Linked DNA regions of Leisingera sp. NJS204. The protein of the gene in region 1 binds, or shares a complex with, the protein of each later gene. Links are inferred from orthologs where the notes say so. Each region holds a gene or a part of one and is shown on either strand. Other genes may lie near its edges. The genes, in order: ETW24_RS12465 and dnaG.

The links.
Region 2: the proteins of ETW24_RS12465 (region 1) and dnaG are in contact, whole or in part, in a crystal structure (PDB 2R6A), measured with the Geobacillus stearothermophilus proteins. The link is inferred for Leisingera sp. NJS204 from one-to-one orthologs. Residues at the interface, in WP_033016901.1 of Geobacillus stearothermophilus: Ser13, Glu15, Ala16, Gln18, Glu91, Leu92, Asp94, Ala95, Val96, Pro97, Thr98, Ala99, Ala100, Asn101, Tyr104, Tyr105, Ile108; in WP_049624496.1 of Geobacillus stearothermophilus: Lys456, Leu457, Leu458, Pro459, Ala460, Asn463, Ala464, Leu467, Leu535, Leu536, Ile537, Ala538, Gln544, Glu545, Asp548, Tyr549, His552.

Annotation. Positions count from the first base shown.
Region 1 is NZ_CP035417.1:2,533,011-2,548,105, forward strand. What follows is about bases 1-2,888. They hold ETW24_RS12465 (replicative DNA helicase), read left to right. Parts: upstream 1-628; coding sequence 629-2,149; downstream 2,150-2,888. Other genes in these bases: ETW24_RS12460 (orotate phosphoribosyltransferase), read left to right, coding at 1-374; alr (alanine racemase), read left to right, coding at 2,345-2,888. Outside these bases: more of alr, read left to right, coding at 2,889-3,382; ETW24_RS12475 (MlaE family ABC transporter permease), read left to right, coding at 3,379-4,161; ETW24_RS12480 (ABC transporter ATP-binding protein), read left to right, coding at 4,609-5,355; ETW24_RS12485 (hypothetical protein), read left to right, coding at 5,355-5,738; ETW24_RS12490 (paraquat-inducible protein A), read left to right, coding at 5,923-6,375; ETW24_RS12495 (DNA repair protein), read left to right, coding at 6,519-7,301; DNA repair protein RadA, read left to right, coding at 7,525-8,886; ETW24_RS12505 (CvpA family protein), read left to right, coding at 8,926-9,480; ETW24_RS12510 (Hint domain-containing protein), read left to right, coding at 9,867-10,553; ETW24_RS12515 (selenium-binding protein SBP56-related protein), read left to right, coding at 10,838-12,238; ETW24_RS12520 (hypothetical protein), read left to right, coding at 12,242-12,898; purF (amidophosphoribosyltransferase), read left to right, coding at 13,269-14,789; ETW24_RS12530 (DUF2199 domain-containing protein), read left to right, coding at 14,947-15,095. UniProt on the Escherichia coli protein: The main replicative DNA helicase, it participates in initiation and elongation during chromosome replication. Travels ahead of the DNA replisome, separating dsDNA into templates for DNA synthesis.
Region 2 is NZ_CP035417.1:2,793,325-2,808,455, reverse strand. Bases 12,208-15,131 are described here. They hold dnaG (DNA primase), read left to right. Parts: upstream 12,208-12,628; coding sequence 12,629-14,635; downstream 14,636-15,131. Other genes in these bases: rpoD (RNA polymerase sigma factor RpoD), read left to right, coding at 14,770-15,131; ETW24_RS13760 (hypothetical protein), read left to right, coding at 12,289-12,627; ETW24_RS13765 (sarcosine oxidase subunit gamma), read left to right, coding at 12,208-12,251. Also shown: ETW24_RS13815 (LysR substrate-binding domain-containing protein), read right to left, coding at 1-633; ETW24_RS13810 (NAD(P)-dependent oxidoreductase), read left to right, coding at 755-1,711; ETW24_RS13805 (hypothetical protein), read left to right, coding at 1,813-2,286; ETW24_RS13800 (pilus assembly protein), read right to left, coding at 2,302-2,928; ETW24_RS13795 (TadE/TadG family type IV pilus assembly protein), read right to left, coding at 2,932-3,468; ETW24_RS13790 (pilus assembly protein TadG-related protein), read right to left, coding at 3,465-5,096; ETW24_RS13785 (Glu/Leu/Phe/Val family dehydrogenase), read left to right, coding at 5,480-6,910; ETW24_RS13780 (sarcosine oxidase subunit beta family protein), read left to right, coding at 7,182-8,435; ETW24_RS13775 (sarcosine oxidase subunit delta), read left to right, coding at 8,502-8,771; ETW24_RS13770 (sarcosine oxidase subunit alpha family protein), read left to right, coding at 8,768-11,713; more of ETW24_RS13765, read left to right, coding at 11,706-12,207. UniProt on the Escherichia coli protein: RNA polymerase that catalyzes the synthesis of short RNA molecules used as primers for DNA polymerase during DNA replication.

The DNA.
Region 1 (15,095 bases):
TGACCTATGTGCGCAAGAAGCCCAAGGGCTATGGCAAAAACGCCCGCATCGAGGGCGCGATGAGCGAAGGCGAACGGGTGCTGCTGGTCGAGGATCTGACCACCGATGGCGGATCGAAGCTGTCGTTTGTCGATGCGATCCGCGAGACCGGCGCCAGCTGCGGCCACACCGCAGTGATTTTCTATTACGACATCTTCCCGGAAACCACCAAGACCCTCGGCGATCACGGGGTGGAACTGCACTATCTGTGCACTTGGTGGGATGTGCTGGCCGAAGCCCGCGCGCAAGGCGCGTTCAGCACCGAGACGCTGGATGAGGTGGAAACCTTCCTGAAGGATCCGCGCGCCTGGCAGGACGCGCATAAATCCGCTTAACGCCAGGGAAAGCGTTACGGGGCGGCCTGTGGACAAAGCCGCCTCGAATCATATTCTGCGCCAATTGAAATGCAGATATAGACTTCTTCCCAGATCGCACCACATCATATAGTCTGCATAGGGCAGGCATACTGGCCTTTCCGGTAAACAGCCCACAGGCCCCGTGCGGATATCCACAAGGGATCCACAGAGATTCCCAGATAGGAGAAACGCCCTTGGCGCCCTATAAGGCGGGCTTAGTGACGAGAGCAGTGATGAACGAAATTACCCCTTTCGACGGCGATATGCCGCCTCCGGCCCCGATGCCGGAACCTGCCGCACCGCAATCTGCGATGCCGGACAATGAACTGCCGCATTCGGTGGAGGCGGAACAGCAGCTCTTGGGCGCGATCCTGACCAACAACGAGGTCTATGACAAGATCGCGCTGATCATCGACTCGTCGCATTTCTATGATCCGGTGCATGCCCGGATCTATGAAGTGGCCGCGGCGCGGATTTCCAAGAACGCGCTGGCCTCGCCAGTGACGCTGAAGGCGTTCCTGGAAGACCACGAAGGGCTGAAGGAGCTGGGCGGTCCGGCCTATCTGGCCAAACTGGCCGGCGCGTCGATCTCGGCCTTTGCGGTGCGGGATTACGCACAGATGATCTACGACCTGGCGATCCGGCGCGAGCTGATCGCCCTGGGCCACAGCATTGCAGAAAAGGCGCGCCGCGTTGACGTGGCATCAGAACCTAAAGAGCAGATCGTTGAGGCAGAACAATCGCTGTATCAGCTGGCCGAGCAGGGCCAGACCGAAAGCGGTTTCAAGTCGTTCCTGAAAGCCGTCACAGAAGCGGTTAATGTGACCAACGAGGCGTATCAGCGGGGTGGCGGCATGGCCGGCATCTCGACGGGCCTGATGGACCTCGACAAACAACTTGGCGGCCTGCATCCCTCGGACCTTCTGATCCTCGCGGGCCGCCCCTCTATGGGGAAGACGTCGCTGGCGACCAACATCGCCTTTAACGTCGCCAAGGCCTATAAACGCGGGATAAAACCCGACGGTTCGGAGGGCGCACTGGACGGCGGCGTGGTTGGCTTCTTCAGCCTCGAGATGAGCGCCGAGCAGCTGGCCGGGCGTATTCTGGCGGAAGCGTCTGAGATTTCATCGCACAAGATCCGCCAGGGCGACATGACCGAAGGCGAATTCCGCCGCTTTGTGCAGGCGGCCAAGGATCTGGAAAGCTGCCCGCTGTTCATTGACGACACGCCTGCAATTCCGATTTCGCAGCTGGCCGCACGGGCACGCCGCCTGAAACGGACGCATGGGCTGGACCTCCTGGTGATCGACTATCTGCAGCTGTGCCGCGGCATGGCCGAAAACCGGGTGAACGAGATTGCCGAAATCTCGATGGGGATGAAGGCGATTGCCAAGGAATTGAACATCCCGGTGATCGCGCTGTCGCAGCTGTCGCGTCAGGTGGAGAACCGCGAAGACAAGCGCCCGCAGCTGTCGGACCTGCGGGAATCCGGCTCGATCGAGCAGGACGCAGACGTGGTGATGTTTGTGTTCCGAGAGGAATATTACAAGGAACGGGAAAAGCCGGGCGACCACGAGCTGGACAGGATGGAAGAGTGGAAACAGGCGATGGAGAGCCTGCACGGCAAGGCGGATGTCATTGTCGGCAAACAGCGCCACGGCCCCATCGGCACCGTGACCCTGACATTCGAGGCGCAATTCACCCGCTTTGGCAACCTGGCCAAAGCCTGGCAGCAGGGGCAGGAAGACTACTGATCCCGGCCGGTTTGGACCGGTGTCCGGTCTACCTGTGCCAGGGCCTGGCAGGTAACAGGATTGTCAGTGCCCCGGCACCAGCCCGGTCCGCTCCCCCCCGCTGGACCGGGCTTATTTGTTTGATGGCGGCGGAGCTCTGCCGCCATTACGGTTTTTCCCACTTGACCTGCGGTCTCCCCATGTCATGAACACCGCATGAGCACGGCAAGATTGACAATCAACCTGGATGCGCTGGCCACCAACTGGCGGAATCTGGATGCGCTGACCACCTGCGAAACCGCAGCCGTGGTCAAGGCGAACGGCTATGGCCTGGATGCGGGCCGCGTCGGCAAGGCGCTGGCCAAGGCGGGCGCGCGCAATTTCTTTGTGGCGGCGGCGGAAGAAGGCGGCGCGTTGCGCCGTGCGCTTGGCCCCGGCCCCGGTATTTCGGTGTTTTCCGGCCATATGGCGGGTGACGCCAAGCTGTTGAAGGATTTCCAGCTGACGCCGATGCTGAACTCATTGGACCAGATGCTGCGCCATTTCGAGGCCCTGCCGGGCCATGCCTTCGGGGTGCAGCTGGACAGCGGCATGAACCGGCTGGGGATGGAGTATAGCGAATGGGCAGCGGTGGCCGAGATCGCCCTGGGCCAGAATCCGGTTCTGCTGATGTCGCATCTGGCCTGCGCCGATGAGCCCGGCCACGCGATGAACGCGCAGCAATTGCAAACCTTCCGCGATATGACCGACGGGCTGGAGATCCCCCGCTCGCTGGCCGCCACCGGCGGCATGCTGCTGGGGGCGGAATACCATTTCGACCTTTGCCGCCCCGGTATCGGGCTATATGGCGGGCTGCCGTTCAAGGACGCGCTGCCGGTTGTGCAGCTGGACCTTCCCGTCATTCAGCTGCGCGATCTGGAGCCGGGTGAGACTGCCGGTTACGGCAACAGCTGGACAGCCAAGCGCCCCAGCCGCATCGCCACCGTCGCCGCGGGCTATGCCGACGGGCTGCACCGGGCGATGGGCAATGGCGGCATCCAGGTTTTTGCGGGCCGCACCCCCTGCCCGGTCGTAGGCAGGGTCTCGATGGATCTGATAACCGTGGACGTGACCGATCTGGCTGAGGTGCCTGAGGCGCTGTCGATCCTCAATGAGCAGCAGACCGTGGACACGCTGGCCGATGCGGCCGGCACCATCGGCTATGAGATCCTGACCTCTACCGGTCACCGCTATGCACGGACTTATCAGGGATGAACCCTATTGCCCTTCTGGCCCGGCTGGGCCGCACCGCATTGGCCGGGCTGTCTGCTATTGGCCGCGCCGCACTGTTTGCGCTGCGCGCCTTCAGCCATATGGTCCGCCCGCCCTACTACCCGCGCGAGCTGCTGCAGGCGCTTTTGAACATCGGCTGGCTGTCGCTGCCGGTTGTCGGTCTGACAGCGATCTTCACCGGCGGCGCGCTGGCGCTGCAAATCTATGCCGGCGGCGCGCGCTTTAATGCCGAGGCGGTGGTGCCGCAGATCGTCGCCATCGGCATGGTGCGCGAGCTGGGCCCGGTGCTGGTCGGGCTGATGATCGCGGCACGGGTAACCTCATCCATCGCGGCGGAGATCGCCACCATGAAGGTGACCGAGCAGATCGACGCGCTGGTCACACTTTCGACCCATCCGATGAAATACCTGGTCGCACCCCGCGTGCTGGCGGCGCTGATCACCGTGCCGGTGCTGGTGGGGGTCGGCGACATTATCGGCATCATGGGCGGCTATACGGTGGCGGTGCAGAACCTCGGTTTCAATTCGGCGGCCTACCTGAAGAACACCGTAGATTTCCTGGAGCCGCTCGACATCATCTCCTCTCTGGTCAAGGGCGCCGCCTTTGGCACCATCGCGGCGATGATGGGCTGCTATTACGGCATGCAATCGGGCCGCGGCGCCCAGGGCGTGGGCCGCGCCACCAAGGGGTCTGTTGAATCCGCTGCAGTGCTGATACTGGCCGCCAACTTTGTTCTGACAGGGGTGTTCTTCTCGCTATGATCCGGACATGCGGGACACTCGCGTTAGCAGTCGTTCTGGCTGGCTGTGCTCAGCCGGAATATAGAATTGTGCGAGATAGCACTTTCAGCTCAAAAGCCCCTGCAGGTGTGAACGACGCCCGCCTCCGTTCAGTCGCCTTTGAAAAGTTGCACGGTTCCACTCGTTCTCAGGCCATTTCCTTCCTAGTGGAAGATGGCTTTCATTGCTCAAACGCAACTTGCACGTACGTCGCTAACTACAAGCGCAGCACTGCGGAAATCTGGTTTGGCCTCATCCCGCCCGGAGAGAAAGTGCTTGATGACCGGTATGCCTCCTAAATCACATATCAGGTCCAAGTTCTCAACGATGCCGTTCAAAGCCTTGAAGATGTCAGCGCGGATTTTCGCTTGGAACGAGGAAAAGTGCCATGGCATCGCAGCCCCCGCCCCACGGATTTTGAGGTGATCAATGATTAGAATGGAAAACGTTCGCAAATCCTTTGGCGACAATGCTGTGCTGAACGGCATGAACCTGGAGATCCCCAAGGGCACCTCGATGGTGATCATCGGCGGCTCCGGCACCGGAAAATCGGTGGCGCTGAAAAGCGTGCTGGGGCTGATCACCCCGGACTCAGGCGAGATCTATGTCGATGGCAGGCCGTCCGGATCCGGCGACCGCGACAAGTTCCTGGCGCGGTTCGGGATGCTGTTTCAGGGCGGTGCGCTGTTTGACTCGCTGCCGGTCTGGCAGAATGTGGCCTTCCGCCTGCTGCGCGGCGCGCTGAAACGCCCGGCTGAGGAAGCCCGCGGGATTGCAATTGAAAAACTGCGCCGGGTGGGGCTGAAATCAGACGTCGCCGACCGCCTGCCCGCCGAGCTGTCAGGGGGCATGCAGAAACGCGTCGGCCTGGCCCGCGCCATTGCAGCCGAACCCGAGATCATCTTTTTCGACGAGCCGACCACCGGTCTGGACCCGATCATGTCCGGCGTGATCAACGACCTGATCCGCGAGATCGTGGTGGAGATGGGTGCGACCGCGATGACCATCACCCACGACATGACCTCGGTGCGCGCCATTGCCGACAATGTGGCGATGCTGCACGGCGGGGTGATCCAATGGACCGGCCCGGTGGCCGAGATGGACGCCTCGGGTGATCCCTATATGGAGCAATTCATCCACGGCCGCGCGGAGGGGCCGATCGAGGCGGTGAGGTAATGGACTTCGGGATCGCATTTTGGTTTATTATCTTTCCTGCTTGCTTCGTCGCAAGCACATGTCTGACGGTGACCTTTGGCAAACGGTTGCGCCGTCATACAAAATTGCAAAGAACAGGCCTTCTGGCGATATTCTTCGGTTGTCTACCGCTCGGCCTCGACCTTATCTACAGTCTGGCTTATTGGCTTCTGGAATTGGGCCCTGCCCCGCTTGCCAAGGCCGTAATCTCAACGACGCGGGCAGTCACCGTCGGCATTCCGCTTAACTTGGCACTCTCATTTTACGCACTGACAAAGTGGACGTTGCCCTGGCACAGCGCTTCCATCATTTTCTGCAACACAATTTTCGGTATGCTCGCTTTGCTCTTTTTTGATATTTTCTAGCATCTGCAAAAAGGCCAGTCGCTTCCCAACCGGCAGGGCCTCCCCTTTTTATTTCACAAACACTCCGGCGAGAGGCATCCTTAGCCTCCATATATGCTGCCGCTACGGTTTTCAGGCCACTTGCCCGCTTTTAAATCCGGCCCCGCACACACAATTCCAAATGGGATAGCAGAAACGAGCCGCCATGATCCTCCGCCTCCTCACCCTGTCGCTGCTGATCCTTTACCCCGTCGCATGGTTCGCGCCGCTGATGCGGGCGGGGCTGCTGCCGATCTTCGGCCTCAGCGAAATCTCGGTGCTTACGGGGCTGCAGTCCTTGTGGGGCAGTGATGCGGTGCTGGCGCTGATCGTGACATTTTTTGCGATCTTTGCGCCCTACCTCAAAACCATCGGGCTGGCGCTGGTGCAGTGGGATCTGCTGGACAGCAAGGTGCAGCCGGTCCTGCATGTGTTGGGCAAACTGGCAATGGCTGATGTTTTCCTCATCGCGCTTTACATCACGCTGGCCAAGGGGATCGGCCTCGCGACCATTGAGACCGCCTGGGGGTTGTACCTGTTCACGGCATGCATCCTGGCCTCGCTGGGGCTGGGGATGCTGACTGAACGCACTGCAAAGATTGGCAAAACACCGGACTGAAAGCTTGATCCGGCGCTGAACCGCTCCATTTCGTAGGGCCGAACACCTGTATCGCAGGGGTCCGGCATGCTGCGCCCGGTTGACGGGCGTCCCCCGCAGCCTGCCGGCCCTGCATCTGTTGCATTGCTGCTGGAGGGGGACCTATGTCCGGCGTTCAATCAATTCTGTTCACTGCCCAGACCGTATTCATGCGGCTGACGTTCCTGCTGATCTGCTTTGGCGCGCTGGCGGCACTTGCGGCCACCGGACTGTCGGCCACGGGCATCTGGCCCTGGCTCAGCCTGCAGGCCGGGGTTGGCGCTGAAATTTACCCGCAGGCCGGGATTGCCGCACAGATCACCCTGACGGCGCTGGCGGTTATGCTGGCTTTTTTCCTGCCTGCCAACGGGCGTATCCTGGCGCTGGAAACCTCGCACCGGCGGTTTTCGCTGCAGATGGAGGACGTGCTGCAGGCCTATCAGCTGGCCCATGCCGCCGACCGCGCCGGGATCTTTACCCTGGCATCAGAGTTCGACGCGGTGAAGGAGCGGCTCGCCTTTCTGCGGTCGCACCCCGATCTGGCCGGGCTGGAACCGCAGGTGCTGGAGGTGGCGTCGCAGATGAGCCAGGTCAGCCACGAGCTGGCAGAAACCTATTCCGACGCCAAAGTATCCCGCGCCCGGCTGTTTCTGCAGCAGCGCCAGGAGGAGCTGGAGACCTTCAAGGCACGGCTGGAAGATGCCCAGATCGTCATGCATGAGCTGCGCCAGTGGTCCCGCGATGTGGAGATCGAGGAAAGCATCGCCAAATCGCATCTGGGGCGGCTGCGCGGCGAGCTGTTCGAATTGCTGCCGGAACTGTCGGCGCAACTGCAAAGCCCGCCGGACGGGTCTGATCCGCATTCCGGCAGCGTCGTGCCGATCCAGCCGCCCCGCCGCGCGGACTGACGCGCTCTGCGCTCCTTGCGGAGGACGCGTCAAAGGGGCGCTGCCCCCGGCCCTTGGAGGCCTCCCCCGGGGTATTTTCAACCAAAAAGAAGCCCGCTTCTTCTGGCCCCAGATATCCCGGAGCGCGAGGCAGAGCCTCGCTTTTGCCGTGACAGCCCGCACCAACCGCACGTCAAGGTTCACGGCCCTTGAACAAAACAGAAACATCTGCCACTGATCCGGCATGGCAAAAACATCTTTCTCCTGCTCGGCCTGCGGCGCGAGCTTCTCCAAATGGTCGGGCCGCTGCGAAGGCTGCGGCGAGTGGAACACGATTTCCGAGGACAAGGGGCTCAGCTCCGGCCCCTCGAAGAAGTCGCTGGGCGTCAAACGCGGGCGCACCATCCCGCTGAGTGATCTTGCAACCCGCGAAACCCCGCCGCCGCGCGCCTGCTGCGGCGTGGGGGAACTGGACCGGGTGCTGGGCGGCGGCCTGGTGGCGGCCTCGGCCATTCTGGTCGGTGGCGATCCGGGGATCGGCAAATCCACCCTTTTGCTGCAAGCGGCGGCGCGGTTTGCCAAGGCCGGTGTCAAGACCATCTATGTCAGCGGCGAGGAAGCCAGCGCCCAGGTACGGATGCGGGCGCAGCGGCTGGGGCTGACGGATGCGCCGGTGCAGCTGGCTGCCGAGACCAACCTGCGTGATATTCTGACGACGCTGGAAGCGGAGAAGCCGCAACTTGCTATCATCGACTCCATCCAGACCATGTGGTCCGACCACGTGGACAGCGCGCCGGGGTCGGTCAGCCAGGTGCGGGCTGCTGCGCATGAGCTGACCACCTTTGCCAAACGCAACGGGGTGTCGATCATCATGGTCGGCCATGTCACCAAGGACGGCCAGATCGCCGGCCCCCGCGTTGTTGAGCATATGGTCGACACGGTGCTCTATTTCGAGGGTGAGCGCGGCCATCAGTTCCGCATCCTGCGGGCGGTCAAAAACCGCTTTGGCCCGGCGGATGAGATCGGCGTGTTTGAAATGACCGGCGGCGGGCTGGCTGAGGTCATCAACCCCTCGGCCCTGTTTCTGTCCGAACGCGGCGAACCGTCGCCCGGCTCAGTGGTGTTTGCAGGGATCGAGGGCACCAGGCCCGTTCTGGTCGAGATGCAGGCACTGATTGCGCCCTCGCCCCATTCGCAGCCGCGCCGCGCTGTTGTCGGCTGGGATTCATCGCGGCTGGCGATGATACTGGCTGTCCTGGAAGCGCGCTGCGGCATCCCGTTTGCAGGTCTGGATGTCTATCTGAACGTGGCGGGCGGCATGAAGATCTCGGAGCCTGCGGCAGACCTTGCGGTGGCCGCAGCGCTGCTGAGCGCGCGGGAAGACGTGGCTTTGCCCGCCGATACGGTGGTTTTCGGAGAAATTTCGCTATCCGGAGCCCTGCGCCCGGCCCCGCAGACCGAAAACCGGTTGAAAGAGGCGCAAAAACTTGGTTTCACGGCGGCGATTGCCCCTGGCGGCAGTAAAACTGTGTCCGTGAACGGTCTGAACTTGCGAAAGTCCAGCGATCTGGCCGGTTTTGTTGGCGAATTCTTCGGGGCCGGCTAAGGTCGCAAAAAATTTATCGCAGGCAAACGGGCGAGGGACATGGAAGGTTTCACAATCATCGACGGGGTCGTGGCCCTGGTCATCGTCGTATCGGCGCTGCTGGCCTATTCACGCGGCTTCGTACGCGAAGCGATGGCCATTGCAGGCTGGATCGCCGCGGGCGTGCTCGCCTTTATCTTTGCGCCGCAGGTGGAACCGCTAATGGCGGAAATTCCAGTGATCGGTGAATTCATCGCCGACAGCTGCGAATTGTCGATCATCGCGGCCTTTGCCGCGGTGTTTGCCCTGGCGCTGATCGTGGTCTCCTTCTTTACGCCGCTGTTTTCCACCCTGGTGCAGCGCTCTGCGCTTGGCGGGCTGGATCAGGGCACGGGTTTCTTCTTTGGCGTCTTGCGCGGCATTCTTTTGGTGGCGATTGCCTTCTTCCTCTACAATGTGGTGATGACCGGGCAGAGCTTCACAATCGTTGACGAAAGCCGTTCGGCCGAAGTGTTTGAGCGTTTGATCGGCAAGATTGAGGACCGCAACCCGGAGCAGGCATTGGGCTGGGTCACCGAGCAGTATGAAGCGCTGATCGGGTCCTGCGGTCAGTAATACCTAAGGATTACCACCTTAAGACAGATACGCGGGCGCCCCTTGGGCGCCCGTTTTGCTTTGAATTCAAAGCGTTCACACAGTTATCCACAAGCAGCCGGGCTGGATGGTTAACGAGATAATTGATGGTTAACGTCTTGTTAACCAAAAGGAATCACGTGCAGAGCGAGCAAAATCCGGATCATCAAACTTGCGGTAAATCTTAACAAATCCTCAGCCTGCCCCGTCAAACAGTTAACAATCCTCCTGAAATGGCGGCTTTTGTCCCGGAAAAATCGCGCCATCCCGAAATGCGACGCACGGCCGCCCCAATTTGGTCCCAATTCCGGGGCCTGATGGCTTCAACGGCAAAACGCCGGGCTAAGACGCTCAGAAGGGACGACACAATGCAGCTGGACCACACCACAGATTTTGCTGACTACCAGCCGGTTGATGTGCTGCTGCTGACCAATCCGCTGCCGCACACACTGTCTGCGGCCCCTGCCCCGAAACGCAACCGTATCCGCAGCGGCGGCTTTCTGCCCGCAACGCTGGTGGAGACCGAAGAAGGCTTTAAGCAGGCCCGAGACGTGAAGCCCGGCGACAAGGTGTTCACCTTTGACGGCGGCGCCCAGGAAGTGAAGGCGGTCCGCCACGCAGTGCCGCGCCTGACCACATGCATGCATGTCCCGGCCGGCGCCCTGGGCAACGATACCGACCTGATGCTGCCCTCGGACCAGAAAGTGGCGCTGGAAATGGACACTGCCGAGCGCCTGTTCGGCCTGCCGGTGGTGGTCACCAAGCTGATTGCTCTGACCGGTTACAAAGGCATCACCGCAGTTGCGCCCGAGCGTCTGGGCCGCATCCATTTCGAGTTTGAAGAAGAAGAGCTGGTCTGGGCCGAAAGCGGCATGCTGCTGCCCGCAGGCGATGTTGCTGAAGACTCGGCCTTTCACCAGCTGTCGCTTTCCGAGACCCGCCAGGTGCTGGCCAGCGACGAAGGCCGCGCCCTTTCAGCAACCGGTATGGGTGAAACTGACGCCCGTCTGCCGTCCCCGCTGGACAACCTGCTGGACCGTATTCTGGCAGCCTGATCACCGGGGCCAAGCCCCCAAGACTTTCCCTCCCCCCCTCGGGCCCGTCTTTGTGCGGGCCTTTTCTTTGCAGGACGCGGCCACCGGGCGGGAAGAACAGCATCCTGACCGCAGAACGCAACTGGCTGACAATCGGCCGCATACCGCACATAACCGGGAAAATGTTTCGCGCAGCAGCGTCATTTCAAAAAAAATTGCCCGGAATTTGAATGTGTGCCAGCATCAGCGCAGGCGCCGAGACGCATGACAGAACAAATGGCGCCCGTTTCAGGGAGGATTTGACGATGAATTTGCGGCCCGACCCCACATTCCATGCCACCCCCAGGCTAGCCATGGAAGCCCCGGCCGAGACGCTGGCTTTTACCCTTATGCTCAGCCCCGATGGTTCGCAGCCTGACGGGCTGGCGGTTGTCGATGTGGATCCGAACTCGGACAGCTACGGCGACATCGTGCATCAGCTGATCATGCCCAACAAGGGCGACGAATTTCATCATTTCGGCTGGAACGCCTGTTCTTCGGCGCTGTCGCCGCTGACCGGACACGCGTTTCTGGAGCGGCGCTATCTGATCATTCCCGGCATCCGCTCCAGCCGTATTTACGTGATTGACGTGAAGGAGCCGCGAGAGGCGAAGATCCACAAGATCATCGAACCCGAAGAACTGTTTGCCAAAACCGGCTATTCCCGCCCGCACACCATTCATTGCGGGCCTGAGGGCATCTATGTCTCAACCCTGGGCGGCGGCGGCGAAGACGGCACTGACGGGCCGCCGGGCATCTTTATCATGGATTGCGAGACTTTCGACATTCTGGGCCGTTATGAGATGGACCGGGGCGCGCAGGACAAGCATTATGACTTCTGGTGGAACCTGCCGCGCGATTACATGGTGAGCTCCGAATGGGGCCTGCCGCCGCAGTTTGAAAACGGCATCGTGGCCGAAGATCTGCTGAGCAACAAATACGGCCATTCGATCCATTTCTGGAATCTGCGTGAGCGCAAGAACGTGCAGACCATCGACCTGGGTGAAAACCACCAAATGGCGCTGGAAATCCGGCCCGCGCATGATCCGTCCAAAGATTATGGCTTTTGCGGCGTGGTGGTGGATACCACCAACCTGCAGGGCGCGATTTTCACCTGGTGGCAGAAGGATGACGGCACATTCGAGGCCAAGAAGACCATCACCATCGACCCGCGGCCCGAAAAACCCGAAAACCTGCCGCCGCTGCTGCAGGGGTTTGAGGCGGTGCCGCCGTTGGTCACCGATATCGACCTGAGCCTGGATGACAAATACCTGTATGTGGCCTGCTGGGGGCTGGGGGAAATGCATCAGTATGATGTTTCTGACCCGATGAACCCCAAGCTGGCCGGCAAGGTAGAATTGGGCGGTATTGCCCGCGGCGCCAAGCATCCGAACGGCAAGGGCTTTGCCTATGGGCCGCAGATGGTTGAGATCAGCCGCGACGGCAAGCGGGTCTATTGGACCAATTCGCTTTATTCCACCTGGGACGACCAGTTCTATCCTGATGACGAAGGCGGCCAGATGGTGATGGCCAACGTGGGTGACGGCGGCGGGCTGGAATTGGATAAAGATTTCTATATCGACTTCCCCAAAGGCTACCGCAGCCATCAGATCCGGCTGGAGGGGGGCGACTGCTCTACCGACAGTTTCTGCTATCCCTCCGTCTGACGGGTGACGGAACTCTCAACGGCGGCGGCCCTGTGGTGGGCCGTCGTTGCCTCGGGGCTTTATCACGGGGTGAACCCGGGGATGGGATGGCCGCTGGCGGTCTCTTCTGCGTTGATGGAGCGCCGCAAAACCAGCCTGTTCAAGGCGCTGCTGGCGCTGGCCTTTGGCCATCTTCTGGCAATGACTGCGATCCTGCTGCCGTTTTCGGCGCTGCTGTGGCTGACGGAATGGCATGTGGAAATCCGCATCGGTGCGGCCTGTCTGGTGATTGCGCTGGGGGGGTATCTGCTGATCAACCGACGACATCCCCGCTTTCTGGCGCGGGTGCCGCCGTCGCGGCTGGCGCTGTGGTCGTTTCTGGCAGCGATGGCGCATGGCGCCGGGCTGATGCTGGTGCCGGTCTATCTGGGTCTTTGCGGCCCGGACGAAAGTGCAGGCCACGCCGCCGCCTTTACGCTGATGGGCCGCAATGCCGGTATCGCCGTCACCGTGGCCCTGGCCCATACCCTTGCCATGACCGCAGCCGGCGGCGCGCTGGCGCTTGGCGTTTACCACTGGCTGGGGCTGAAGTTCCTGTCCAAGGGCTGGTTCAACCTGGATCTGGTCTGGGCGCTGAGCCTTATTCTGGTGGGGGCTGTTTCATTGCTGACGCTGCATTGATGCCGCCGCCGGGAACATCCCTCCCCGTCCCCGTTGCCGCGGTGCGGCATCGGATTTGTGATCCTTTGATGACAGCCGCGGCGAAAGGCACTATGTGAGGGCCGGAACAGGAAACGGATTCGGAGCCACACCGCCTTGCCGCTGCTGCAGACGCTGCCCGCCTGCCCTTGTGGATCTGACCTGACGCGCATGGCGCCGGGATTTGGAGACGCATTCGGCGCCTTGGCTCCGGCCGGTTTGCCGGTATGGCCGCTTGGCGCGGCTGGGTCAGCCGGATTGGCGCAAGCGACGCAAAATGCGCTAGACTGCCATCCGAGCCGCTTCCTTCAGCAACCGAACAGCAAAGCCTAAGTGGGATTGGAGCCAGCCAATGTGCGGGATTTTGGGGATCGCAAGCCGGGACACAGATGTCTTTGCGGAGATATATGACGGGCTGTTGATGCTGCAGCACCGCGGCCAGGACGCCTCGGGGATTGTGACCTACACCGGTGAGTTCTTTCGCGAGCGCAAGGAAAACGGCCTGGTCAAGGATGTGTTCGGCCCGCAGGATGCCGACACCCTGACCGGCAAGACCGGCATCGGCCATGTCCGCTATCCCACCGCGGGCTCGCTGAGTGCGGCCGAAGCGCAGCCGTTCTTTGTGAACGCGCCTTATGGCATCTATCTGGTTCACAACGGCAATATCACCAATACCGCCGAGCAGCGCGAAAAGGTGACCGGTAAGTACAGCCGCCATCTGCGCACCACGTCCGATTCCGAAATCATGCTGAACGTGCTGGCCGACAAGGTGGCTGACGCGATCAAGGTCAATGGCAACGCCGAGCCGGTCCGCAACATCTTTGCCGGTGTGAAGATGACCATGGAGCGGATCCAGGGCGCCTATTCGGTGCTGTGCATGATCGCCGGTGTCGGCATGCTGGCGTTCCGCGACCCCAATGGCATCCGCCCGCTGTCCGTGGGCAGACGCCCGGCACAAAGCGGCGGCGAGGATTTCTGCTTTGCCTCCGAAGACGTGGCGTTCGGCATCAACGGGTTTGAAAAGATCCGCGACGTAAAGCCGGGCGAGGCCATTCTGGTTGATCTGGACGGCAACATGCACAGCTTCCAGGCGGTCGAGGGCAAGCTGACCCCCTGTATTTTCGAATATGTCTATCTGGCGCGGCCTGATTCGATGATGGACGGTGTGTCGGTCTACAAAACCCAGCTGCGCATGGGCCAAGCGCTGGCCAAGCAGATCCAGGACGCGGGACTGGAAATCGACAGCATCATCCCGGTACCTGATTCGGCGCGCCCCGTGGCGCTGGAAGTCGCCAACTCCACCGGTATCCGCTACCGCGAAGGGCTGGTGAAGAACCGCTATGTGGGCCGGACCTTTATCATGCCGGGCCAGGCAGAACGCCAGAAGTCGGTGCGCCGCAAGCTGAATGCCATCCCGCTGGAGTTCAAGGGCCGCAACGTGCTGCTGATCGACGATTCCATTGTGCGCGGCAACACGATTAAAAAGATCGTGCAAATGTGCCGCGATGCGGGCGCCAAGAAGGTCTATATCGCCTCTGCCTCACCGCCGGTGAAATACCCGAACGTCTATGGCATCGACATGCCGACCAAGCACGAGCTGATCGCAAACGGCCTCAGCATCGACGAAATCCGCGAAGAGCTGGGCGCCGATGCGCTGTTCTACCAAAAGCTCGACGACCTGATCTGGGCGGCGCAGGAAGGCAACCCGGACATCCAGGGCTTTGACTGCTCCTGCTTTGACGGCAACTACATCACCGGGGTGACAGCTGAATACCTGGATGCGCTGGAAGGCAGCAGCCGGGTCAGCGCCAAGATCCAGGACATGCCGGCCCCCGGCGCCTCCTGGAACGCCTCTAAACTGGCAACCGGCTGAGGCTGGCGTCCCCGCGTTCCATGGGGGTTTGAACTTCCGGCCTCATCCGCGTATGAGGGCCGCCAACAGTGCATGGGGAGGCGCTGGCCGTGACGGCCCGCGCCTTTTCCTATGCTTCCAGATGAAAGGCCGCCTTTTGGACGCGCATCTTGCCCGCATGCTGACCTCTCCGCGCCAGTGCCGCTGCTGCGGCGCTACCTTTGCGCAACTGCTGAGCCTCAGCTGCGACCGGCCCGACATCTGTTCCGAGGATATGGAGGTGGAGGACAACTCTGCTGTGCTGGCCACCCGCGGCGATATTCTGAC
Region 2 (15,131 bases), 260 kb from region 1 along the record:
GCGGTCCTTCAGCGGCACGCCTTCTTGTTCGGACAACCGCAGCCAATGGTCCTGATAGCCATGGATATGGATCAGCGTCTGGTCGAACAGCTGGTCCACGGACCGCATCCGTCCTGCCAGCTGCGGCTGCGCCACGGGGATCACGGTCTCAGCTGAAAGCAGATGCGCACGGCGGCCGAACCAGCCGGATGGCCCGAGCCGCAGGTCGATATCCACGTCCTCGTCCTGGGTGCTGTCGGCCCAGACGGCAGAGATAAGCCGGATGCGGATATGCGGATTGGCGGCGTGGAACACCCCCAGCCGCGGCGCCACCCATAGGACAGCAGTCGAGACCGGTGCCCGTATCGTCACCGTGCGGGTCTGCGCATGCCCCAGCAGCCCGCGGGTGGAATACGCGATGTCGGTCAGCGCCTGCGCCACCGAAGGGTAATAGGCATGGCCCAGCTCTGTCAGTTCCAGATGGCGCGACCGGCGGGTAAAAAAAGTGATGCCAAAGCTTTTCTCCAGGCTGCGCACCTGATGGCTGACGGCGGCCTGGGTCAGCCCCAGCTCCTCTGCCGCAGCGGTGAAGCTTTTCAGACGGGCGGCGGCCTCAAACGCGCGCAGCCAGACGAGATTGGGCAGGTCGGACATTAGTGCTGCAAATTTTCCTAGGGTCAGACCGCTTTATTATTCGTTTTAATTTTGGCGGAGGTCAAGCTAGCCATATCGCAAAGACATACCCCGGGAGGAGACATTCGACATGGCGACGGACATGAAAGTCGGCTTTATCGGCCTTGGCAACGTTGGCGGCAAACTGGCCGGCAGCCTGGTGCGCAACGGTCTGGACGTGACCGTGCACGATCTGGATGCGGATCTGGTGCAGTCCTTTGTGGCGCGCGGTGCCAAAGCAGGCGGCAGCCCGGCGCAAATGATGCAGGATTGCGATGCGGTCATCACCTGCCTGCCAAGCCCGGCGGCATCCGATGCGGTGGTCACCGAGATGCTACCGCATGTGCAGCCCGGCAAGGTCTGGATGGAAATGTCCACCACCGATGTGGCTGAGGTAAAGCGCTTGGGCGCCTTGATTGCCGAACGCGGCGGTCAGCCGGTCGACTGCCCTGTGTCCGGCGGCTGCCATCGGGCTGACACCGGTAATATATCGATCTATGCGGGCTGCGAGCGCGCGACGTTCGACCGTATTCTGCCGATCCTGACAACCATGGGGCGCCGCATTCTGCACGTGGGCGAGGTCGGCAATTCGTCGGTTCTGAAAGTGATGACCAACTATCTGGCCAATATCAACATGCTGGCGGTCTGCGAGGCGCTGACGGTGATGAAGGCCAGCGGCATGGATCTGGGCATGACGTTTGAGGCGATTTCGATGTCGTCGGGCACCTCTTTTGCGCATGAGACCGAAAGCCAGCTGATCCTGTCCGGATCACGCAATGTGAACTTCACCATGGATCTGGTGATGAAGGACATCGGCCTGTTCCAGACCCTGGCGGACCGCAGCAATGTGCCGCTGGAGCTGTCGCCGCTGATGATCGAGATGATGAAGGACGGCCAGCGCCGTTATGGCGAGCGGGCGCAGTCCGACCGGATGATCGAGCGTCTGGAAGAGGCCACCGGCCTCTCCGTCACCGCGCCGGGTTTCCCGCAGGAATTGATTGACGACGAACCGGAAGAGCCGGGCTATGAGGTGGTCGTGCGCCGCGCTGCTGCGGAATAAGTTTCCCCGCTTGCACGGCCGCATCCAGCCCCTGCTCCGGCGGGGGCTGTTTTCTTTGGCAAATCCGGTTTATGCCGGCGCAGCAGCAAGGGGAGCAGCGGATGAGCAATGAGGTCCTGGCCACAATAGAAGCCTCCGGCGGGCGGCGGATCATGGGCACGGCGATGCTGGGATTGACCGGCTGCCTGCTGCTTTATGTCGCCTTCGCGGCGCCGCCGTCTCCGGCATGGCTGGTGTTTCTGCTGGCGGTTGGCGCAGCGGCACTGTGGCTGGCGGTGCGGATGTGGCAGGCAACCGTGCACCGGATCGAGCTGACAGCAGAGGAGCTGCGCTGTTCAAATGGCCAGCTGATTGCCAGGGTTGAAGATATCAAAGCCATCGACCGCGGCTTTTTTGCCTTTAAGCCGTCCAACGGGTTTTTGATCCGGACCGGTGCGCAAGGCTCCAGGATCTGGATGCCCGGGCTGTGGTGGCGGTCGGGCCGCCGGATCGGCATTGGCGGGGTAACGCCGGGATCGCAAGGCAAGGCGATGTCGGAAATCCTGGCGGCGATGATGGCGCAGCGCGGCCAATAAGGCCGCGCTTCTGGCTCAGTCGGTACTTTCACCGCCATCATTGTGGCTGCCGGAACCGGTGGCGCTGCCTTCGAAAACGACAAGCGGGGCAAAACGCGGGCGGGTGAAGATGAAATTGTCCAGGTTCAGCGTCGGCAGGCCGACATTGAAGGCAGGCTCCATCTCGTTGAAGGTCTCCACCAGAATGACCCGTTCCTGATCCGGCATGTCCGGAAGTTTGCCGGCGACAGTGTTGATGGTGGTGTCAGTCCATGTGATATCGGACGTGCCGCGGACTTCGGACCAATCTACATAGTATTTGGCGTCATCGTCGTCCCAGCGAACCACTGAAACCCGAAGGCCAAGCTGTGAATCCTGCCGGATCAGGAGTTGCGCCATTTCGTACATGCTGTCGATATAGTCGTCGTTGATCGCCGTTGTTTCACGCGAGATCAGGTCTGAGATGGTGTAAGCAGCTTTGAGATTGACACTGTCGCGGCGGAAGGCGTCAAAGAACGTGTAGATGGAGGCAAACAGGGCCAATAACAGGGGGGCATAGAGTGCGAATTCGACCGATACGCTCCCCTCGGTTCTGCAGCGGAAGATGCGCAGATTGCGGGGCAGGGCTTGGCCGGAAAATTTCGGTATCAGGGCAGTCAGCATGGCTCACCTCGGTTCCTGAACAAATGCGGATGCGGCGGTCAGGCTGATCCGGCCGTCATCATCCTTGGATAGGCTTTGTCCCAATCCCCAGGTTGGCAGGATGGGCTTAAACTTCATGCAGGCACGGATCAGCATCAGCTCATTGGATTGCCCATGTTCGAAGGTTACGTCTGGGTTCACTTCTTCGATCCGGTTGATGCAATCCGGATCTGGATCAATCCCTGTCCAATTGAACGGGTCGGCTCGCACCATTTCAAGCTTCAGAGATGACGCGCAGTCGTCTATGAACCCGGAAAGTTCGCAGATTTCGTCGCGGATTTGCGCGTGGTCTTTATTGGCGCCGGTATTCAGGCGAATGTCACGCACAGTCAGGTCCAGGGCGCGTTCCAGCTGCGAGTGGCGCAGATTGATCAGCCCCAGCTCCACGGTCGACATCAGTGCCAGCAGGAAGGCGGGGATGACGATGGCGAACTCAACAGAGGCGTTGCCATCGTCGTGTGCCCTGAACCGGCGCAGTTTTTGTGTGATGCAGCGGATCATTGGGTCAGCCTCAATTGGCGGATTGAGGTTGCGATGGAGGCAAAGGCATCGGCGATCTCCAGGCCTTGCACGTCAAAATAATGGGAGTCAGAACTGGCGCAGTCCTGCAGCACCGCCACCCCGTTGCTGGGCGCCTCAAAGCCGATAGTGTAGACGATGATGCCCTGATCCTTGGCGGCTTCGCAGATGCTGCGGGTGCGGGTGTTCTTTTCCGAGTTGCCGTAGGAGTCGTAAACGCCGTAATACCACTCGCTGCGGGCGGAAGATGTGCCCATCCAGTCGGCGTAGATATATTTGTACAGATATTTGAGCGGCGTCTGCGCGAACAAATCGGAATAGGAGAGCCGGACCGGCGTGCCGCTTTCGGTTGTGTAACCATAACAGTAGCCATTATAAGAGTTGGTGCAGACTGTGTCGTTCCCGGCACCGAACGGATGGTCCTGCCAGCCGCCGCCATTGTGCCAGTAATAGCTGCCGGTCGATGGCCTGAGTGTTGAGTAAACGCCACTGCCGGGACTCGTTTCCGTATACCAGACGTAGGAGTCGCCCTCGCGATGGTCGCTTTCGACATAGTACTGCGAGGTGTTCTGGCCATCTGTCATCAGCACGATCACTTTGACGGTATCCGAGTCTGTGTATTCCGAGGGACGGGTTGAGAAATCACTTGGAATAGACGCATCCGGACCGGCGGTCAGGGCGTTTATCGCGGGCCGGGCTGAAGGATCCAGCAGGGTCGTACCCCATTTCATCCCAATGTCGATGGAGGTGTTGCCGCCACCCCAAAGACCATCGATGAAGGCTTTGAGAGCTGCGGCATCCTTCTGAAAGGGAAGGATCGCCCGGGAGCTATCCGAAGCGGCAACGCAGACAGGGGATTGAACCAAATCGCCGTTATCGCGCCGGTCATTGCTGGACCAGGGCGAGAAATGCATTGTTTGCTCCAGCGGTGCGGTGGTGGACAGGCTGGTTGTGCTGAAATCCGAGCCATCAAAGTTCACGCAATACGAATAGTCGTGCAACTCGTCCAAAGCGTATTGGCCGATCAGGTTTTCCGGGACCGAAACTTGGGTGGCGTAAGGCACGATTGAGATCGACATTTTGCCATCGGTGGTGTTTGCCACCATGGTGTCGATGAAATCCTTGGCCGCAGCCTTCAGATTGGTCAGGCGGCTGTTACGGGTCATCGAACCGGATACGTCCAGTACCAGTGAAATTTCCAGACCGTCGATGCTCTCTTCAGCTCGGGAGGTGGCATATAGCGGCATTTCATCGACACCGGCGAAACCCAGCATGTGGGTGGGAAAGGTTGTGTCGATCGTGGCCTGCACTTTCTTGAAACCCAAGCCGGCTTCCCACCAGGGTGCCTGATAGTACTCCTGAAGACCGGATTTCGAGAGATAGTCCAGCACGACTGCATCAGGTAACTTCTCTTGATCCAGGTCCGCCGCTGCCAGTGCCGCCCGGTCAAGCGTGTACTGCAGCATGGTGCGGTCGCGTTCCATCCGCATCAGGTCCACGCCAATTCCGCCCACCGCAACCATAGCCAGGAAAGTACCGATCATCGGTTTGGCCAGAACACCATCTTCTTCCCGCAGGTAGGTTTGAGCACCGGCCAGACACCGCTGCATGAGCGGGCTGCTCAGCGCTGTGGACCCCTTGTGACGTCTATGCATTTAAACACCCCCCGCCGGTTCTTGAACAGATCAGCCCGGCTCTAGACGCGGAATTTACACATAATTAATGGCTGCCGAACGTGGCGGAATTGGGGCGGGTTTGCGCCGAAAAACATGTGATTGTAGTGATTTGGGGTTTCAATTGCCGGGTATCCTGCGGAGTTGTTGCAGTCTGCGGAACAATGGTTCCGGGCAAGCGGCGAATCGTGAGTCTTTCGCTAAAATGCGAATCTTTTTGGCAGGGAATGGTCAAAAAGGTCGCACTCCTTAATCTTCTCTGCATAGAGTGAAGGCATCATCGGCATCGAGTCGATGTTTGAGCACGGAGAAGATTTTAGATGAGCAGCCGCACAGAGCCGAGCTTCCGCGAGAGCGTGGACCTGATGTTTAACCGGGCCGTGTCCCTGATGGATTTGCCGCCGGGGCTGGAGGAAAAGATCCGGGTCTGCAACGCGACCTATACGGTACGGTTCGGGGTGCGCCTGCGTGGCGCCATGCATACATTCACCGGCTACCGCTCGGTCCATTCCGAACATATGGAGCCCGTCAAAGGCGGCATCCGTTATGCCACCGGTGTCAACCAGGACGAGGTCGAAGCGCTGGCGGCGCTGATGACCTATAAATGCGCCCTGGTGGAGGCGCCGTTCGGCGGCTCCAAGGGCGGGCTTTGCATTGATCCGCGCGAATATGAAGAGCACGAACTGGAATTGATCACCCGCCGCTTTGCCTATGAACTGGCCAAGCGCGACCTGATCCATCCCTCTCAGAACGTTCCAGCGCCCGACATGGGCACCGGCGAGCGTGAGATGGCCTGGATTGCGGACCAGTATGCGCGCATGAACACCACCGACATCAACGCCAAGGCCTGTGTCACCGGCAAGCCGCTGAATGCCGGCGGCATCTCGGGCCGGGTCGAGGCCACGGGCCGCGGCGTGCAATATGCGCTGCAGGAATTCTTCCGTTACGAGGAAGACAAGGCAGCAGCTGGCCTGAGCGGCAAGCTGGATGGCAAGCGGGTCATCGTTCAGGGGCTTGGCAACGTGGGCTATCACGCGGCCAAATTCCTGTCCGAGGAAGATGGTTCGCGGATCACCGGTATCATCGAACGGGACGGCGGATTGTCGAACCCCGATGGCCTGGACGTCGAGGCGGTGCGCAATTGGATCGTCAAGCATGGCGGCGTGGCTGGCTACCCGGATGCCCAGTATGTGGAAGACGGCGCGCTGCTGCTGGAAGAAGACTGCGACATCCTGATCCCGGCGGCGCTGGAGGGGGTGATCAACCTGTCCAACGCCGAACGCGTGAAGGCGCCGCTGATCATCGAGGCTGCAAACGGTCCGGTGACTGCCGGTGCGGATGACATTCTGCGCAAGAAAGGCACCGTGATCATTCCCGACATGTATGCCAACGCGGGCGGTGTGACGGTGTCATACTTCGAGTGGGTGAAGAACCTGTCCCACATCCGTTTCGGACGCATGCAGCGCCGCCAGGAAGAGGCGCGCCACCAGCTGGTGATCGACGAGCTGCAGCGTCTGGACGACGTGATGGGCAATACCTGGTCGATGTCGCCGAATTTCAAGGACAAGTACCTTAAGGGCGCGGGTGAGCTGGAACTTGTGCGCTCGGGCCTCGATGACACTATGCGGGTGGCCTACCAGTCGATGCGTGAGGTCTGGCACAGCCGGGACGATGTCACCGACCTTCGTACTGCCGCCTATCTGGTGTCGATCGACAAGGTCGCCAAAAGTTATCACGCCAAGGGTCTCTGACCAGCCAGCGGGCACTTTGATTAAAGCCGGGGCGGAGGGAAAACTCTCCGCCCCGTTTTTATTCGCTAGTGAATCGGAATACGTCACGACCTGTCGCAATTACTACTAGACACATGTGATTAGTTCGTGTGTTTTGCAGCGAAGCCGGGCTGGACTGCCGCAAATTGATCCTTGGGGCTATGAGCAGCAGGCGAAAGCGGGTAGCAATGCCGCCAGGGTCCGGGTCACCTTTTTTCCGGGCACCGGAAGTGATTTGACGGGGAGGGACGACATGCGGTTTTCGGGATGGCGTGTGCTCAAAGAGGGGCTCACCGGAAACAAGGGCTGGACGCCGCACTGGCGCGACCCCGCGCCCAAGTCCGAATATGACGTGGTGATCATCGGCGGCGGCGGCCACGGTCTGGCGACCGCCTATTACCTGGCCAAAGAACACGGCATTACCAATGTTGCAGTGCTGGAAAAGGGTTATCTCGGCGGCGGCAATGTGGGGCGCAACACCACAATCGTGCGCGCCAACTACTACCTGCCGGGCAATTCCGAGTTTTATTCCCACTCGCTGAAACTGTGGGAAGGGATGGAGCAGGACCTGAATTACAACGCGATGATGTCGCAGCGCGGCATCCTCAACCTCTACCACAATGACGGTCAGCGCGACGCCGCAGTGCGGCGGGGCAACGCGATCATCAACCAGGGTGATGATGCTGAGATCCTGAGCCGCGAACAGGTGCGCGCGCTGGCGCCGTTCCTGAATTTTGACAGCAACCGCTTCCCGATCATGGGCGGGCTGATGCAGCGCCGGGCGGGCACTGCGCGACATGACGCGGTGGCCTGGGGGTATGCCCGCGGTGCCGATATGCGCGGGGTGGATCTGATCCAGAACTGCGAAGTCACCGGCATCGACGTGGAGAACGGCAAGGTTGTTGGCGTGCAGACTGCACGCGGACCGATCCGGGCCAAGAAGGTGGCGCTGGCCGCTGCGGGGCGCTCCGGCCAGGTGGCGGCGATGGCGGGTCTGACCCTGCCGATTGAAAGCCACGTGCTGCAGGCCTTTGTTTCCGAAGGGCTGAAACCCATCGTGGATCATGTGATCACCTTTGCCGAAGGGCATCTCTACATCAGCCAGTCGGATAAGGGCGGGCTGGTGTTTGGCAGCTACCTGGATTTCTACAGCTCTTACGCCGCGCGGGGGAACCTGCCGATGGTGGAGCACACGATGGAGAGCTTTGTGGCGATGGTGCCGGCGGTCAGCAAGGCGCGGCTCTTGCGCAGCTGGGGCGGCATTATGGATATGACGCCGGATGGCTCGCCCATTATCGATCATTCGCCGGTTGGCGGCCTCTATCTGAATTGCGGCTGGTGTTACGGCGGCTTTAAGGCGACGCCGGCGTCAGGCCATGTCTATGCCCATCTGATCGCCACGGACCGCCCGCATGGGGCAGCAACCAAACTGAAGCTCGACCGTTTCCGCAGCGGTCATGGCCTGATGGATGAGGAGGGGACCGGTGCGCAGCATAACTTGCACTAAGCGTTTTGAATGCGCCGGGTTTGCCTCCGGCGGGAGTTTTTTCAGAAAGATGAAAGGGCGCTGGTCATGAGGATTGCCTGTCCGCTCTGCGGCGAAAGGGACCGCCGCGAATTCTATTACAAAGGTGCAGCAGTAGTGCGCCCGGCTGAAGGCGCTGGTCTGGATGCCTGGCACGAGTATGTGAACCTGCGGCAAAACCCGGCGGGACCGCTGGATGAGCTGTGGTATCACGAGATGGGCTGCAATTCCTGGCTGAAGGTCACTCGCAATACGTCGACCCATGAGATTCTGGCGGTGCAGCTGGCGTCCGAGGCCGGGCTGGGAGGTAAGGCATGAGACTTCCAGGCAAGGGGCTGAACCAGGGTGCGAAGCCGGTTACGTTCTCATTTAATGGCCGCCATCTGATGGGGCTGGAAGGGGACACGCTGGCCGCTGCCTTGCTGGCCAATGATGTGCATCTGATGGCGCGGTCGTTCAAATACCACCGTCCGCGCGGGGTGCTGACCGCGGGCAGCGAAGAGCCGAACGCACTGGTGACCACCGGCACCGGCGGCCAGCAGGATCCGAACGTCCGCGCGACCCAGCAAGAAATATTCGAGGGGCTGGAGGCGCGCAGCCAGAACTGCTGGCCCTCGGTCGAACGTGACGTGATGGCGGTCAATGACCTGGCGGCGCCGTTTTTTACTGCAGGGTTCTATTACAAGACTTTCATGTGGCCGGCTGCGTTCTGGGAAAAGCTCTATGAGCCGATGATCCGCAATGCGGCAGGGCTTGGTGCGCTGTCGGGCGAGGCGGATCAGGACCGGTACGAGAAAGCCTTTGCCTTTTGCGATGTGCTGGTGATCGGTTCGGGTCCTGCCGGGCTGATGGCGGCGCTGACTGCGGGCCGGGCCGGGGCCGATGTGATTTTGGCAGAGGAAGACAGCCGCATGGGCGGGCGTCTTTTGGCGGAACGCGAAGACGTCAGCGGCAAGCCGGGCCATGAGTGGGCCGCGGACGTGCTGGCTGAGCTTGAGGCGATGGACAATGTGCGGCTGATGACCCGCACTGCTGTCACCGGCGCCTATGATCAGGGCACTTATGGCGCGCTGGAGCGGGTTTCGCACCATTTGCCGCGGCGCCATTCGCTGAAAGGCAGCCACCTGCCGCGCGAATGCTTCTGGCGGATCGCTGCCAAACATGCGGTGCTGGCAGCAGGCGCGATCGAGCGTCCCGTGGCGTTCCGCAACAATGACCGGCCTGGCATCATGATGGCGGGCGCCGTGCGCGCCTATCTGAACCGCTGGGGTGTGGCGCCGGGGGAGCGGGTCACCGTCTTTGCCAACAACGATCAGGCGCACCGCACCGCACGCGACCTGCATGATGCAGGCGTCCACATCGCGGCGGTGATCGACAGCCGCCATGAGGCGCCGGACAGCGGCCCGTATCAGGTGATCAAGGGCGCGCAGGTTTGCGGTTCCGCCGGACGGCATCGGGTGGACAGCATCACTGTGCGCTCGGTCAAGGGCGAGGAGAAGATCCAGACCGACTGCCTGGCGATGTCCGGCGGCTGGAACCCTTCGGTGCATCTGACCTGCCACCTGAACAGCCGCCCCGTTTGGAAACGCGATGCGCTGGCCTTTGTTCCCGCAGAGGGCGCCGTGCCGGGGATGGTTACGGCGGGCGCCTGTAACGGTACGTTCTCCACCGCAGGCGCGCTGCGCGAAGGCGCGGATGCTGCGGCTAAGGTACTGGAAGCGCTGGGCCTGAAACCCGCTGCCGGTGATCTGCCGGATGCGGAGGATGATCCTTACCGTATTGCGGCGCTCTGGGCGGTGCCGGGCAAGGGCCGCGCCTGGCTCGATTTCCAGAACGACGTCACCGTCAAGGATGTGAAGCAGGCAGCGGTCGAGAATTTCCGCTCGGTCGAGCATATGAAGCGCTACACCACCCAAGGGATGGCAACCGATCAGGGCAAGAACTCAAACGTTGCAGCGCTGGCGGTGCTGGCGGATGCGACGGGGCGGACGATCCCCGAGACCGGCACCACCACCTTCCGGCCGCCGTTTGTGCCGGTGGCCATTGGTGCCATTGGGGCAGGGGCCACGGATGAGGGCTTTAAACCGCAGCGCTTCCTGACGTCGCACGGCGAGAGCGACACCCGCGGCGCGCATCAGCTGGAGGTCGGGCTGTGGTACCGCGCCGCCTATTATCCGAAGCCGGGGGAGACCAATTGGCGCCAGTCCTGCGACCGGGAAGTGACGTGCGTGCGCAATGCGGTGGGCATCTGCGATGTCTCCACCCTGGGCAAGATCGACATTCAGGGCGCCGATGCAGGCAAGTTCCTGGATCATCTTTATACCAACACCTTCAGCACGCTGAAAGTTGGCAAGGTCCGCTATGGGCTGATGCTGCGCGAAGACGGCTTTGTCATGGATGACGGCACCACCGCGCGGCTGGGTGAAAACCATTATGTCATGACCACCACAACCGCCGCCGCGGGGCAGGTGATGGCGCATATGGAGTATGTCAGCCAGGTGCTTCGTCCTGAATGGGACGTGCGGTTTACCTCGGTGACCGAGCAATGGGCACAGTTTGCCGTGGCCGGGCCAAAATCAAGGGAGCTGCTGAACGGGCTGATCGGCGAAGATGTGAATGGTGAAACCTGGCCGTTCATGGGCTGTGGCGAGGCGACTGTGCTGGGCGTTAAGGGGCGGCTGTTCCGGATCTCTTTCTCGGGCGAGCACGCCTATGAGGTGGCCGTTCCTGCGCGCTATGGTGAAAGCCTGTTCCGCGAGCTGCTGAAGCGGGCCGAGGCGATGGGCGGCGGTGCCTATGGGATGGAAGCGCTGAACGTGCTGCGGATCGAAAAGGGTCTGATCACCCATGCCGAGATCAACGGCACGGTGACCGCCATTGACCTGGGGCTGCAGGGAATGATGTCCAGGAAGAAGGATTTTCTGGGCAAGCCGATGTCCACCCGCGAGGGGCTGATGGCCGAGGACCGGATGCGCCTTGTGGGCCTGAAGCCGGTTGGTGCGGCTAAGGAGATCACTGCCGGGGCCCATCTGTTCACGCCGGGCGACCCGGTCGAGCGGATCTATGATCAGGGTTACGTGACCTCGGCCGGTTATTCGCCGGCGCTGGGGTGCCCGATTGGCCTGGCCTTTCTGAAAGAAGGACCGGAGCGGATCGGCGAAACTGTGCGTCTGGTTGACCACATGCGCGGTGTTGATACCCTGTGCGAAGTTGTGCCGCCTGTGTTCTTTGACCCCGAAGGAGGGCGTGCCCGTGGCTGAACTGATTGCAAAAAGTCCCTGTGAAGGACTGGTTCCGGCAACCATCGGCGGCATGAGCCTGACCGAGGAACATCCCGGTGCGATGTGGACCGTGGCCCCGTTCAAGGGCCAGCAGGAGGCGCTGAGCAAAGCGCTGGAAACGGCCCATGGCATGGCCTTCCCGGCGGCAAACCGTGCGACTGGCAAGGCCGGCAGCCGCGCGGTCTGGTTCGGGCGGGACATGGCATTGCTGATGGGGCTTGCGCCGGATGCCAAGCTAGCGGGGCACGCCGCGCTGACGGATCAGAGCGACGCCTGGGCCGTGGTGCGGCTGGAAGGCGCTGGCGCTGAGGACGTGCTGGCGCGGCTGGTGCCGGTTGATCTGCGGAACCAGGTGTTCAAGCGCGGCCATACTGCACGGACCGAGCTGAAGCACATGATGGCCTCGGTGACCCGCACCGGGCCGCAGGCGTTTCAGATCATGGTGTTCCGCTCGATGGCAAAAACGCTTGTGCATGATTTGAAAACAGCGATGGAAGCTGTCGCGGCGCGGGGGTAACCTTTGGGGATCACCAACTGATTCCCGGAGCGCATCTATGATCCGCATCGCCCTAGCAGCCGCCCTACTGGCGGCTCCGGCCTATGCTTCTGAAACCAAAGAACAAAGCTGCAAGTACCAGGGCCAAGTCATGGCCGCGGTGCAGCAGGCGCGGCTGGACCGGGTGAAACAGGAAGAGGTGGAGCAGGCGGTGCTGGACAGCGAACCGGACTGGCCTGAGACCTATTCCAAGGCGATTCCGCAGCTGACAAACCATGTCTATGCGATGAAACGGCGCGACCTGCGCGACGTTGATCTTGGTGCGGCCTTCGAGGAACAGTGCCTGCAGAACTGGGATCAGATCCAGGCGATGCAGAAACAGCTGAAGTCGAACTGATATGTCCCTGCCGCCCGGCTTTCTGGATGAATTGCGCACCCGAGTCAGTATCTCTGATGTTGTCGGGCGCAAGGTCATGTGGGATCAGCGCAAGTCGCAGCCGGGCAAGGGTGACTATTGGAGCCCGTGCCCCTTTCACCATGAAAAAACCGCATCCTTCCATGTAGAGGACCGCAAGGGGTTCTATTACTGCTTCGGCTGCCACGCCAAAGGCGACGCGCTGAAATTCATCCAGGAGACCGAGAACGTCGGTTTCATGGAGGCGGTGGAGATCCTGGCGCAAGAGGCTGGCATGGAAATGCCCAAGCGCGACCCGCGCGCGCAGGAAAAGCAGGACCGCAGGGCACTGCTGGCCGAAGTGATGGAGCAGGCGGTACAGTTCTTCCGCTTGCAGCTGAAAACCAACGCTGCCCATGACGCCCGTACATACTTGCAGCGCCGCGGCCTGACGCCGCCGGCGCTGGACCGCTGGGAAATCGGCTTTGCCCCTGATGGCTGGCAGGCCTTGTGGGACGGGTTGCGTGGCAAGAACGTGCCCGAGGATCTGATCATCGGCGCCGGGCTGGCCAAACCCTCGAACAAGGGCGGCAAGCCTTATGACACTTTCCGCAACCGGATCATGTTCCCGATCCGCGATGCGCGCGGCCGCGCAATTGCCTTTGGCGGCCGGGCGATGGACCCCAATGACAACGCCAAATACCTGAACTCGCCCGAGACCGAGCTGTTCGACAAGGGCCGCAGCCTGTATAACCACGGGCCCGCGCGGGCGGCTTCGGGGCGGGGGTCCTCGCTGGTCGTGGCTGAGGGCTATATGGATGTGATTGCGCTGGCCGAAGGCGGGTTTCAGTCGTCGGTGGCGCCGCTGGGCACTGCGATCACCGAAAACCAGCTGCAGATGCTGTGGCGGATGTCGGATGAGCCGATCATCGCGCTGGACGGCGACAAGGCGGGCATCCGCGCCGCCATGCGGCTGATTGATCTGGCGCTGCCCTTGCTAGAGGCCGGGAAATCCCTGCGCTTTGCCATCATGCCCGAAGGCAAGGACCCCGACGACCTGATCCGCAGTAAAGGCCCGGAGGCGGTGCAGGCGGTGCTGGATCAGGCGATGCCGATGGTCAAGCTGCTGTGGCAGCGCGAGACCGAGGGCAAAGTTTTCGACAGCCCCGAACGCAAGGCGTCGCTGGACAAATCCTTGCGCGAGAAGATCAAGCTGATCCGCGACCCGTCGATCCGCAAGCATTACGGCGAAGACGTCAAGGAGATGCGCTGGCAGCTGTTTCGCGGCAACCGCAGTAACCGCGACGGCGGCGACGGCGGTTTCCAGCAGCGCGGGTCCCGCAGCGGCGGCTTTCGCGATGGCAGCCGTCCGCCGTGGAAACCCGGCAAGGGCTTTGGCCCGATTCCGCAGCCGCGCGCAACCACCCGTGCCTCGCTGGTGGCAGGTGCCGAAGACGAGTTTTTTGCCGCCATGCGCGAAGCGGTGATCCTGGCCACGGCAATCACCACCCCGGCTGTGATCCCCGAATTCGAGACCAGCCTTGAGCGCCTGCAATGCGCCGATCCGGATCTGGCGGTGCTGCGGGATATGGTGCTGCGCTATGGCATCGGCGCGCCAGAGCGTCTGCGCGAAGAAATCGACTGGTCTTTGGGACCTCATGCCCTTGAAAACCTCTTTGGCCTTCGCCATGTCGCAATCACCCCCTGCCTGCGCAAACCCGGCGACACCGAACTGGCCAGCATGACCCTGGCCGAGGAGCTGGCAAAGCTTGAGGCGCGGCGCGGGCTGGACGCGGAACTGGCAGAGGCCGAAGAAGATCTGGACGGCCTTGCAGATGAGGCGCTGACCTGGCGGTTGCGGCAGGCAGCCGAGGCCAAGAACAAGGCAGTGCGCAGCGAGAATGAAGACCAGGCGCAGTATGATGTGGGCGAGAACGGCGCGCGGCTCAGCCGGGATGAGCGCGACGCGTTCGGCGCCCTTTTGGATCGGATCGGCTTTTCCGGTAAATGACACAGATTGCCTGATTCTGCGTTTTGCTAAGGAAGAGCACAGGAAAATTGGGTAAACGGGGTGACGAATCAGAGAATCGCGCTAATGATTCGCGCGACCCGAATCGCCCCGCAGCCCCTGAGTAGGAGCAATGAATGGCCGCCAAAGACACCGACGACCGCAAACCTGATGATCAGGACGCCGAAATCTCACTCGACATGAGCCAGACTCAGGTCAAGAAGATGATCGCGGAGGCCCGCGAGAAAGGCTACATCACCTACGATCAGCTCAATCAGGTTCTGCCGCCGGATCAGGTCAGTTCGGAACAGATCGAAGACGTGATGTCGATGCTCAGCGAAATGGGCATCAACATCATCGAGGACGAAGAGGCCGAAGAAGAAGAGAACAAGGGCACCACCGACCTTGTGACCACCGAAGGCCCGCGCGAGGTTGCGCTGGCCGGCGCCCAGGCTGAAAAGCTGGACCGCACCGATGACCCGGTGCGCATGTACCTGCG